Regions from separate parts of the Enterobacter sp. SCRI0065 genome, predicted to be linked through region 1. Evidence: riboswitches for the same ligand, from Rfam matches in the RefSeq annotation. Region 1 holds a riboswitch; the other holds the start of a gene.
The links. A riboswitch is a leader RNA that binds a small molecule or an ion and turns the genes downstream of it on or off. The one in region 1 is predicted to bind thiamine pyrophosphate.

Region 1 (5,182 bases):
TATTCTGGCTGCGAAAGTAGTCATACAGCGAAATGCCAATCGCATCCGGATCGTGAATGAGCCCGACCGGCACCCAGGACTCCTCAATCGATACCGCATCGTCATCAACATAACGAATACGTTTAAGCATAAAGACCTCGCTCTGCGGCGCGATCGACAGCTCTGCCGCCACGTCATCAGGGCATTTTATCACGCGTTTGTTGACCCAGAGCGTGTCAGGCTTTTTACCGCGCAGCACCACCTGCTGAGAAAATCCGCGCGCCTCTTTAAGCGAATATTCAAAGATATTATTGATTTGTGTGCCATAACCCCGGGCGCGGGTGACGACACCTTCCTGTTCCAGCGCCTGCATCGCTTTGCGCACGGTGATACGAGATACTCCAGTCAACTGGCTGAGATCGCGCTCACCGGGCAAAATATTGCCATGCTCCAGCAAGCCAGTGCGGACGGCATTTTTGACCGTCTCGGCAAACTTGAGGTACAGCGGGGTATTATCTGGCGCTGCGAAGCGTTCACTGAGCTGAGCGATTAACCGGGTATGCGCTTGTTCCATCTCTGTTTTCCAGGCCGAAAGTCCTTATCCATTATACTACCTGAGCGCCTTACCACCACGCATGAAAATGGTGTACCGGGCCAATACCGTGACCCACCTCCAGACTATCGGCTTTCGCCAGCGCAGCAGAGAGCCAGCCTTTTGCTTCCTGCACCGTATCGGCCCAGTTTTCATGGCGCGGGCGCAAGGCTGCCAGGGCAGCGGAGAGCGTACAACCGGTGCCGTGGGTATTTTTGGTTACTACACGCGCAGCTGTAAAACGCTGCGCGCCTTCGCGGGTAAAGAGCCAGTCCGGACTTTCTGCATCATCCAGATGTCCTCCCTTCATCAGCACCGCTTCACAGCCTAGCGCCAGCAGCGCATTGCCCTGCTCTATCATCTCCGCTTCATTACGTGCAGGAGGCGTATCAAGCAATGCGGCGGCTTCAGGGAGATTGGGGGTGATCAGCGCGACGTGCGGTAGTAACTTTTTCCGCAGCGACTGCACCGCCGAGTGCGAAAGCAGCGGATCGCCACTTTTGGCCAGCATAACCGTATCCAGAACCACGTTTTGCACGCGGTAGCGTTTAAGACGCTCTGCCACCGCTTCAACGATATCCGTTTCTGCCAGCATCCCGATTTTGGTGGTATCAATGCGCACATCGCTAAAAACAGAGTCCAGCTGTGCCGCCACAAAATCAGGTTCAATGCGATAGACCGATTGCACACCACGCGTGTTTTGCGCCACCAGCGCGGTAATCACCGAACAGCCATACGCCCCCAGCGCCGAGAAGGTTTTAAGATCCGCTTGAATCCCCGCGCCGCCGCTTGGATCGGTACCAGCGATGGTCAAGGCATTAATGCGTTTCATGACTGCGCCTCCAGATTCCATAACGCGTCGATAAAGGCTGAAGCAAAGCTGCCCGGACCATGGCTTTGCGCCGCAGCACGCTCGCCCGCTCGCTTCATAAAACCGCATGCAGCGGCAATGTTATCCAGTCGATCGCCCGGGAGTGAACAGGCAGCGGCTACGACAGCGGAGAGCGCACAGCCGGTTCCCACGACCCGCGTCATCAGGATATCGCCTCCGGCAACGGTTCGCGTGCGTTGCCCGTCGGTGATGTAATCCACTTCGCCCGTCACGACGATGATGGCGTTAGTCTGGCGTGCCAGCGCCTGCGCTGCGGGTAGCGCACTGGCCGCGGAATCGGTCGTGTCGACGCCACGCCCACCGGCGCTCATTCCTGCAAGCGCCATGATCTCAGAGGCATTACCGCGAATGGCTGTGGGTTTAAGCGTCAGGATTTGCTGGCAAAAACGAGATCGAAATGCAAGCGCGCCCACTGCCACCGGATCGAGCGTCCAGGGCTTACCAGCGGCCACCGCACTTTCGATTGCGCGGCGCATGGATTGCGCACGAGGAGAAGTCAGCGTGCCGACGTTAATCAGCAGCGCATCGGCTAATGTCGCAAACTGTTCAGCTTCTTCGGCTTCTATGACCATCGCAGGAGATGCCCCTAGCGCCAGCAAAACGTTGGCTGTAAAGGCCTGCACCACATCATTAGTCATGCAGTGGGTCAGCGGAGAACGAGTGCGGAAGTGATGTAAGGCATGTAAATCGAGCAGGTCAGGCTGCATGGTTTCGCTCCTGCCTTGCGTGAAGAAGCGATAACCGGGAAGGCATCTGACTTCCCTACGCTGGCATTATCCAGATCAGGTGGTACGGGTATTTCTCAGCCTTCACGTAGAAGGGCACCCCGAGTCATTGTGTAAAACAAAATATTTCAGCTAGCGTAGAAGATGCCAGCAACGAAAGCAAGTACCTCAAGCTACCGTTTATTAATCACCTCGCTCAACCTAACGTAAAAGGCTTCAAATAATGTCTACATTAAAACACATTGATTATATAAAGATTAATTTCGCCCATCCTACTATATATTCTTCAAAATAAACCCACTCACTTAGTAAGACATTGAGATACAACACGTTATGTTGCAGATGGGATTAATCCTGGCTTATTACCGATTCGTGTCAAACCTGATCTACATCAAGATTATCAGCCTCACCTTACGGGATAGTAGCCCGGCGTAGCTATTACAGATACGCGCTGAATGTAATAAAGTACAGAGGCGAGTAATTGAACATTAATTATCACTCACGTCTTTGTCTATAATCATAATGATGGTAGCCAATGTTAAAAACAATTATCGCTTCGGCAATAGTCTCTATTGCACTTGTCGCTACAGGCGTTTTTATTGGTGTCATATATAAAAATACGGTCATCAGTCTGGCGGGTAACTGCCAGGACGAGTAACGTCAGTTTAAGCACATAGAATTAGGGTAAGTTAATGAAAAAAATATTAATGGTATTCATCACCGCCACGTCTGTTATTGCGCTTTCGGGATGCACAACGGAATCACAGCGTATCGCTAACTGTACCAATACCGGCGTGAGTCTTGATACCTGTTATAAGGTCGAACACGATAACCAAAATGTGAGTCGTGCTGCTGCACTTCAGAACGCCTATCAGCGCTCCGATGAATACGCAAAACAATACGATGCTAAACATCATCACCAACATGTTGACCAACATGCGCAGGCGGCACATGTTGCTGACCCTTTGCGCGAGGCGTCATTCTCTGCGAATGGAATCAACGCCACGGTGAGCAACGGCTTCTTTACCGCGACAATCAATGGCAAAAAAGCGACGGTTAAACGTTTTAATGCCAATGCCTATGAGCTTAGAGGCGCAGGCTACATCCTCTCTGTTACGCTTGATGAAAACGGTATTACGGATGCCTCCTGGAATAAAACCAAAGGGCGAGATCACGGCCTGCTGCAGGTTGTACAAAAATAATTGTATCGTCAGCCCTATTCTTCATAGGGCTTAATATTATCTGGCGTAATAATTTTACATAGGTTTACGCCCGTCATGCCTTAATAAAACCACATCAAAAACAATGGCTAACCCCCCTTCACTCAACGCATTTTTATTGTAACAAAACAGTAAACAAATTAACCATTGAGCCACGTGCCAAAAGGCTCTATATTGGCCCCGATTTTTCCATGACCCATCTTTCTTTTAACTATTTATTCAATCGAGGCGCTAAAGGCAGCCCCGGTTGTGGGAGTGATATGATGACGGATAAAGTCCGTATTGACACCGCAGATGCCCATAAAAGCAACGAAACCTATCTGGCCCGTCAGGCCGAGTTTGAATCGAACGTCAGGAGTTATCCTCGCAAACTGCCTTTAGCGATTACTAAAGCAGACGGCGTGTGGATAACCGATGCAGATAATAAAGAATACCTTGACTGTCTTGCAGGCGCTGGCACCCTCGCGCTTGGCCATAACCATCCTGATGTGCTGAAAAGCATCCAAAATGTCATTACCAGCGGCTTGCCGTTACATACACTGGATCTGACGACTCCGTTGAAAGACGAGTTTTCTGAATACCTGCTCTCCCTGCTACCAGGTCAGGGCAAAGAATATTGCCTGCAGTTTACCGGCCCATCCGGCGCTGACGCCGTTGAAGCTGCGCTGAAGCTTGCAAAAAAAGTGACCGGTCGTAGCAGCATTATTAGCTTCTCCGGCGGCTATCACGGCATGACCCACGGTGCATTGTCCGTTACGGGCAACCTGTCGCCGAAAGAAGCGGTCGATAACATGATGCCGGAAGTGCAGTTCATGCCGTATCCGCACCAGTACCGTTGCCCACTGGGTATCGGCGGTGACGCGGGCGTGAAAGCGCTGACCTATTATTTTGACAACCTGATTAACGACGTGGAAAGCGGCGTACGTAAACCTGCGGCGGTGATTCTGGAAGCCGTTCAGGGTGAAGGCGGCGTTAACCCGGCCCCTGCCGAGTGGCTGCAACGCATCCGCAAAGTGACTCAGGAACACGGCATTCTGCTGATCCTCGATGAGGTTCAGGCAGGCTTTGCACGTACCGGTAAGTTCTTCGCGTTTGAACACGCGGGTATTGAGCCAGACATCATTGTGATGTCCAAAGCCGTTGGCGGCGGTCTGCCGTTGGCCGTTCTTGGCATCAAAAAGCAGTTCGATGCATGGGCTCCAGGCCACCATACCGGTACTTTCCGTGGCAACCAGCTGGCGATGGCTACCGGCCTGACCACGCTGAAAATCCTGAAAGATCAGAACATCGCTGACAAAGTGGCCGCTCAGGGCGAATGGCTGAAAGATCAGTTAACCGAACTGCAGAAACGTTATCCGGTGATCGGCCACGTACGTGGTCTGGGCCTGATGATCGGTATCGAGATCGTTAAACCGAACGAAGCCGCTGACCATATGGGCTGCTTCCCGGGCGATGGCGACTTGTCTGCGCTGATCCAGAAGAAATGCTTCGAAGCAGGTTTAATCCTGGAGCGCGGTGGTCGTGATGGTGTTGTGTTGCGCCTGCTGCCGTCCTTGCTCATTAACGAGCAAGAGCTGAAAGTATTCCTGGATAAATTTGAGCAAGCGTTGCTTGCCGCGGGCGTTCGCCCGGTATAACCGGAGTTGTTGACAAAGATGTCTGATTCAAACCCAATTCTGTCGTCTTCGGCGCAAAGCATCGAAGCGTACAAGCAGGCAATCGAGCAGAGCAGCCAGGCCGTTATGCAGTGGCTGCAGCAGTCCGAAATGTATCA
Region 2 (5,182 bases), on a different contig from region 1:
GATTAATAAATTGCTGGTTTTTTGTCAGGAGTTCCCCTTTTATGCCTTCTGGTCGTCTGCAACAACAATTTATCCGCCTGTGGCAATGCTGCGAGGGCCAGTCACAGGAGACAACCCTCAACGAGCTGGCCGAGCTGTTAAGCTGCTCGCGCCGTCATATGCGCACGCTACTCAACACCATGCAGCAGCAGGGCTGGCTCAGTTGGGAAGCCGAAGCAGGACGCGGCAAACGCTCACGCCTGTCCTTTCTGTATACCGGGCTGGCCTTACAGCAGCAGCGCGCCGAAGATTTGCTGGAACAGGATAAAATCGATCAGCTGGTACAACTGGTGGGCGACAAGGCCGCGGTGCGCCAAATGCTGGTGTCGCATCTTGGGCGAAGTTTTCGTCAGGGACGCCATATCCTGCGCGTCCTCTACTATCGCCCGATGAAAAATCTTTTACCCGGCAGCGCGTTGCGTCGTTCAGAAACCCATATGGCGCGGCAAATATTTAGCGGTCTGACACGTATAAATGAGGAAAATGGGGAACTAGAAGCAGACATTGCGCACCACTGGCAACAGCTTTCGCCGCTGCACTGGCGATTTTTCCTGCGGCCCGGCATTCATTTTCATCATGGCCGAGAACTGGAAATGAGTGATGTCATTGCCTCTCTCCAGCGCGCCCGCGAATTGCCGCTCTTTTCTCATATCGCAAAAATTCACTCGCCTACAGCCTGGACGCTGGATATTGAACTTGCCGAACCAGACAGATGGCTACCGTGGCTCATGGGCTATGTCCCGTCGATGATTCTGCCGCACGAGTGGCAATCAATGTCCAGCTTCGCCAGCCAGCCTATTGGAACCGGGCCGTATGCGGTGACGCGAAACAATAATAACCAGCTAAAAATCCGCGCTTTCGACGACTATTTTGGCTATCGCGCGCTAATTGATGAAGTCAACGTCTGGGTCCTGCCCGAGATCAGTGAAGAGTTTAGCCCCGGTCTGACGCTGGAAGGCCCAACCGAAGGCGAAAAAGCCGTTGAAAGCCGCCTTGAGGAAGGCTGCTATTATCTGCTATTCGATGCCCGTACCCACCGGGGCGCCAGTCATGAAGTACGTCAATGGATAAGCCGTATTCTGGCACCCGCTAATCTGATCTATCAGGCAGAAGATCGGCATCAAACCTACTGGTTCCCGGCATACGGCCTGCTCCCACGCTGGCATCATGCCCGTCCGGGATGCGGAGAAAAACCGGCAGGGCTTGAGACCATCACCCTGACCTATTATCGCGAACATGTTGAACACCGGTTTATCGCCAGAATTATGAGCAAGCTGCTGGCGGCAGAAAACGTCAAGCTGGAGATCCAGGAAGTTGATTACGACGAGTGGCATCGTGGCGATGCGGTGAGTGATATCTGGCTTAACAGCGCCAACTTCACCCTTCCGTTAGACTTCTCCTTGTTCTCGCACCTGTATGAGATCCCACTCATCCAGCACTGCATTCCCCGCGACTGGCAACAGGACGCTGCGCAGTGGCGATCGGGCGACATGAACCTGGCCGTCTGGTGTCAGCAGCTTCTGGCACAGCAGGCGATAGTACCGCTCATTCACCACTGGTTGATGATTCAGGGACAGCGCAGCATGCGCGGGTTACGCATGAACACTTTAGGCTGGTTCGACTTTAAATCCGCCTGGTTTGCGCCACCAGAACCATAATCCTTTCGTAATATTCACCAAATCATTACAATGCAAACGTTCTCAACGGGGTGCGGCATCGATGATGTGCGCTGAGATAATACCCGTCGAACCTGATCCGGATAATGCCGGCGAAGGGATTTGAGGCTGTCTCTCAAAATCCTTTGCCACTCAACTATGAGGTGCAAAGTGTTAAAAAAAGTTCTTCCTCTGCTGGCGCTGTTTGCGCTGCCTGCTTTTGCTAAACCTGTACTGACGGTTTACACCTATGACTCTTTCGCCGCCGACTGGGGCCCAGGCCCGGTGGTCAAAAAATCCTTCGAGGCCGACTGCGGCTGCGAACTGAAATTCGTGGCGCTGGAAGATGGCGTATCGCTGCTGAACCGTCTGCGTATGGAAGGTAAAAACAGCAAAGCCGACGTGGTGCTCGGTCTCGACAACAACCTGCTTGAAGCGGCCTCGCAAACGAAGCTATTTGCAAAGAGCGGTATCGCCCCTGACGCGGCCACCGTGCCGGGTGGCTGGAAAAACGACACGTTCGTGCCTTTCGACTATGGTTACTTCGCGTTTGTGTATGACAAAAACAAGCTCAAAAACCCACCAAAAAGCCTGAAAGAGTTAGTTGAGAGCGATCAGAAATGGCGCGTGATTTATCAAGACCCGCGCACCAGTACGCCGGGCCTTGGCCTGCTGCTGTGGATGCAGAAAGTGTACGGCGACAACGCTCCAGAAGCCTGGCAAAAACTGGCGACGAAAACCGTCACCGTCACCAAAGGCTGGAGTGAGGCCTATGGTCTGTTTCTGAAAGGTGAAAGCGATTTAGTACTGAGCTACACCACCTCTCCGGCCTATCACATTATCGAAGAGAAAAAAGATAACTACGCGGCGGCTAACTTTAGCGAAGGCCACTATTTGCAGGTTGAAGTCGCCGCTCGAACCGCCGCCAGCAAACAGCCGGAGCTTGCCGAGAAATTCCTGAAATTTATGATCTCTCCGGCATTCCAGAATGCGATCCCCACCGGCAACTGGATGTATCCGGTCACCGACGTGACGCTGCCTGCGGGCTTTGACTCACTCACCAAACCGCAAACGACGCTGGAATTTACACCTCAGCAGGTCTCTTCCCAACGCGCAGCATGGATCGGTGAATGGCAACGCGCCGTCAGCCGCTAATTCCCGGCTGGCTCATCCCTGGGCTGATTGCTGCCACGCTAATGGTCGTGGTCAGCGCAGGGGCGTTCCTCGCGCTAGGGTTAAACGCACCGGAGAGTGACTTTCTCGCTCTCTGGCACGATAGCTATCTTTGGCACGTCGTTCGTTTCTCTTTCTGGCAGGCGTTTCTCTCCGCCCTGCTTTCCGTCGTGCCCGCCATTTTTCTGGCTCGCGCCCTGTATCGTCGCCGTTTTCCTGGCAGGAACGCGTTGATACGCCTGTGTGCAATGACGCTAATCTTGCCCGTGCTGGTGGCCGTTTTTGGCATCCTCAGCGTGTACGGACGCCAGGGTTGGATTGCCGCGCTCCTGAACGCTTTTGGCATCGAATGGACGTTTTCACCCTACGGCCTTCAGGGAATCCTGCTGGCGCACGTCTTTTTCAATATGCCGATGGCCACACGATTATTTTTGCAGGCGCTCGAGAACATACCCGGTGAGCAACGCCAGCTCGCCGCGCAGCTTGGCATGCGCGGCTGGTCGTTCTTCCGCTTTGTCGAATGGCCGTGGCTTCGTCGTCAAATCCCGCCGGTTGCCGCGCTGATCTTCATGCTCTGCTTTGCCAGTTTTGCCACCGTGCTTTCGCTCGGCGGCGGCCCGCAGGCCACGACCATCGAGCTCGCCATTTATCAGGCGCTTAGCTACGACTACGATCCGGGCCGTGCAGCGCTGCTGGCGATGATTCAAATGTTCTGCTGTCTTGGGCTGGTGCTGCTGAGCCAGCGTCTAAGCAAAGCCATTGCCGTCGGCAGCCATCAGATAAGCGGCTGGCGCGACCCGCAGGATTGCCTGCGCAGTCGCCTGTCCGATATCACCCTGATCGCGCTGGCGCTGTTGCTTTTACTGCCGCCGCTGCTGGCGGTGGTCGTTGATGGTCTGAACCTGAATCTGATTTCCGTGCTGCAACAGCCGGTGCTGTGGCAAGCGTTGTGGACGTCTCTGCGCATTGCGCTGGGGGCAGGATTATTGTGCGTACTGCTGACCACCATGTTGCTGTGGAGCAGCCGCGAACTTTACGCTCGCGGTGCAAACACCGCCGGTCAGGCGCTGGAATTGAGCGGTATGCTGATTCTGGCAATGCCCGGCATCGTGCTGGCGACCGGTTTCTTTTTACTGTTCAACAGCACCGTTGGGCTGCCAGAGAACGCCGATGGCATCGTCATTTTCACCAATGCACTAATGGCTATCCCTTACGCGCTCAAGGTATTAGAAAACCCGATGCGCGACATTAGCGCCCGATACACCTTACTCTGTCAGTCGCTGGGAATGCAGGGCTGGCAAAGGCTGAAGGTGATTGAGCTGCGTGCGCTCAAACGCCCTCTCGCACAGGCACTGGCTTTTGCCTGCGTGCTGTCGATTGGGGATTTCGGCGTCGTCGCGCTGTTTGGGAATGAAGATTTCCGCACTCTGCCTTACTGGCTTTACCAGCAAATTGGCTCTTATCGCAGCCAGGACGGTGCCGTCACGGCCCTGTTACTCTTGCTGCTGTGCTTTACCTTATTTACCGTTATCGAAAAACTTCCGGGGCGTGATGTTAAAACTGACTGATGTAACCTGGCTTTATCAGCACCTGCCGATGCGCTTTTCACTGTCCGTTGGTCAGGGCGAAACCCTCGCTATCCTCGGCCCCAGCGGGGCGGGAAAAAGCACGCTGCTCAGCCTGATTGCAGGCTTTCTGCCGCCAGCAAGTGGGTCCATCGTCATTGATGCTAAAGATCATACCCATACGCCGCCGTCGCAACGCCCGGTCTCGATGCTTTTTCAGGAAAATAACCTTTTCACCCATCTGACGGTGCGCCAGAACATTGCACTAGGGATGAATCCGGGCCTTAAGCTAACAGAAGCCCAGCGTCAGAAACTGGACGTTATCGCCCAGCAGATGGGGCTTACGGAATTTATCGAGCGGCTGCCAGGAGAGCTCTCCGGCGGCCAGCGTCAGCGGGTAGCGCTGGCACGCTGTCTGGTGCGCGAGCAGCCGATTCTGTTGCTCGATGAGCCCTTCTCTGCCCTCGATCCCGCCCTAAGGCAAGAGATGTTGCAGTTGGTGAAGGACGTGTGTCAGCAAAAGCAGCTCACCCTGTTGATGGTGTCACATAGCGTGGAAGATGCCGCCAGCATAGCGGCGCGATCGGTGGTCATTGCTGACGGGCGTATCGCCTGGGATGGCGATACGCAAGAACTGGTTAGCGGAAGAGCCAGCGCATCGACGCTGTTAGGGATCGCGTCGGCCCCTTAACGACTCACGACCTTCAGCAGAATTTCGCCATATACTGGCATCAGCGGATGTCGGATGAG

Region 2: linked by a shared signal. The riboswitch ahead of thiB (thiamine ABC transporter substrate binding subunit) and the one ahead of thiM (hydroxyethylthiazole kinase) in region 1 are both predicted to bind thiamine pyrophosphate.

Annotation. Positions count from the first base shown of each region.
Region 1 is NZ_JCBAJB010000002.1:429,863-435,044, reverse strand. Features, by position in the region: gene AC6EMZ_RS07885 (GntR family transcriptional regulator) at 1-553, opposite strand, end outside; gene thiD (bifunctional hydroxymethylpyrimidine kinase/phosphomethylpyrimidine kinase) at 603-1,403, opposite strand; gene thiM (hydroxyethylthiazole kinase) at 1,400-2,170, opposite strand; TPP riboswitch at 2,206-2,302, opposite strand; gene AC6EMZ_RS07870 (hypothetical protein) at 2,881-3,390, shown strand; gene AC6EMZ_RS07865 (diaminobutyrate--2-oxoglutarate transaminase) at 3,669-5,045, shown strand; gene AC6EMZ_RS07860 (pyridoxal phosphate-dependent decarboxylase family protein) at 5,064-5,182, shown strand, end outside.
Region 2 is NZ_JCBAJB010000004.1:299,280-304,461, reverse strand. Features, by position in the region: gene sgrR (HTH-type transcriptional regulator SgrR) at 42-1,697, shown strand; TPP riboswitch at 1,734-1,834, shown strand; gene thiB (thiamine ABC transporter substrate binding subunit) at 1,866-2,849, shown strand; gene thiP (thiamine/thiamine pyrophosphate ABC transporter permease ThiP) at 2,825-4,435, shown strand; gene thiQ (thiamine ABC transporter ATP-binding protein ThiQ) at 4,419-5,123, shown strand; gene AC6EMZ_RS13920 (DedA family protein) at 5,120-5,182, opposite strand, start outside.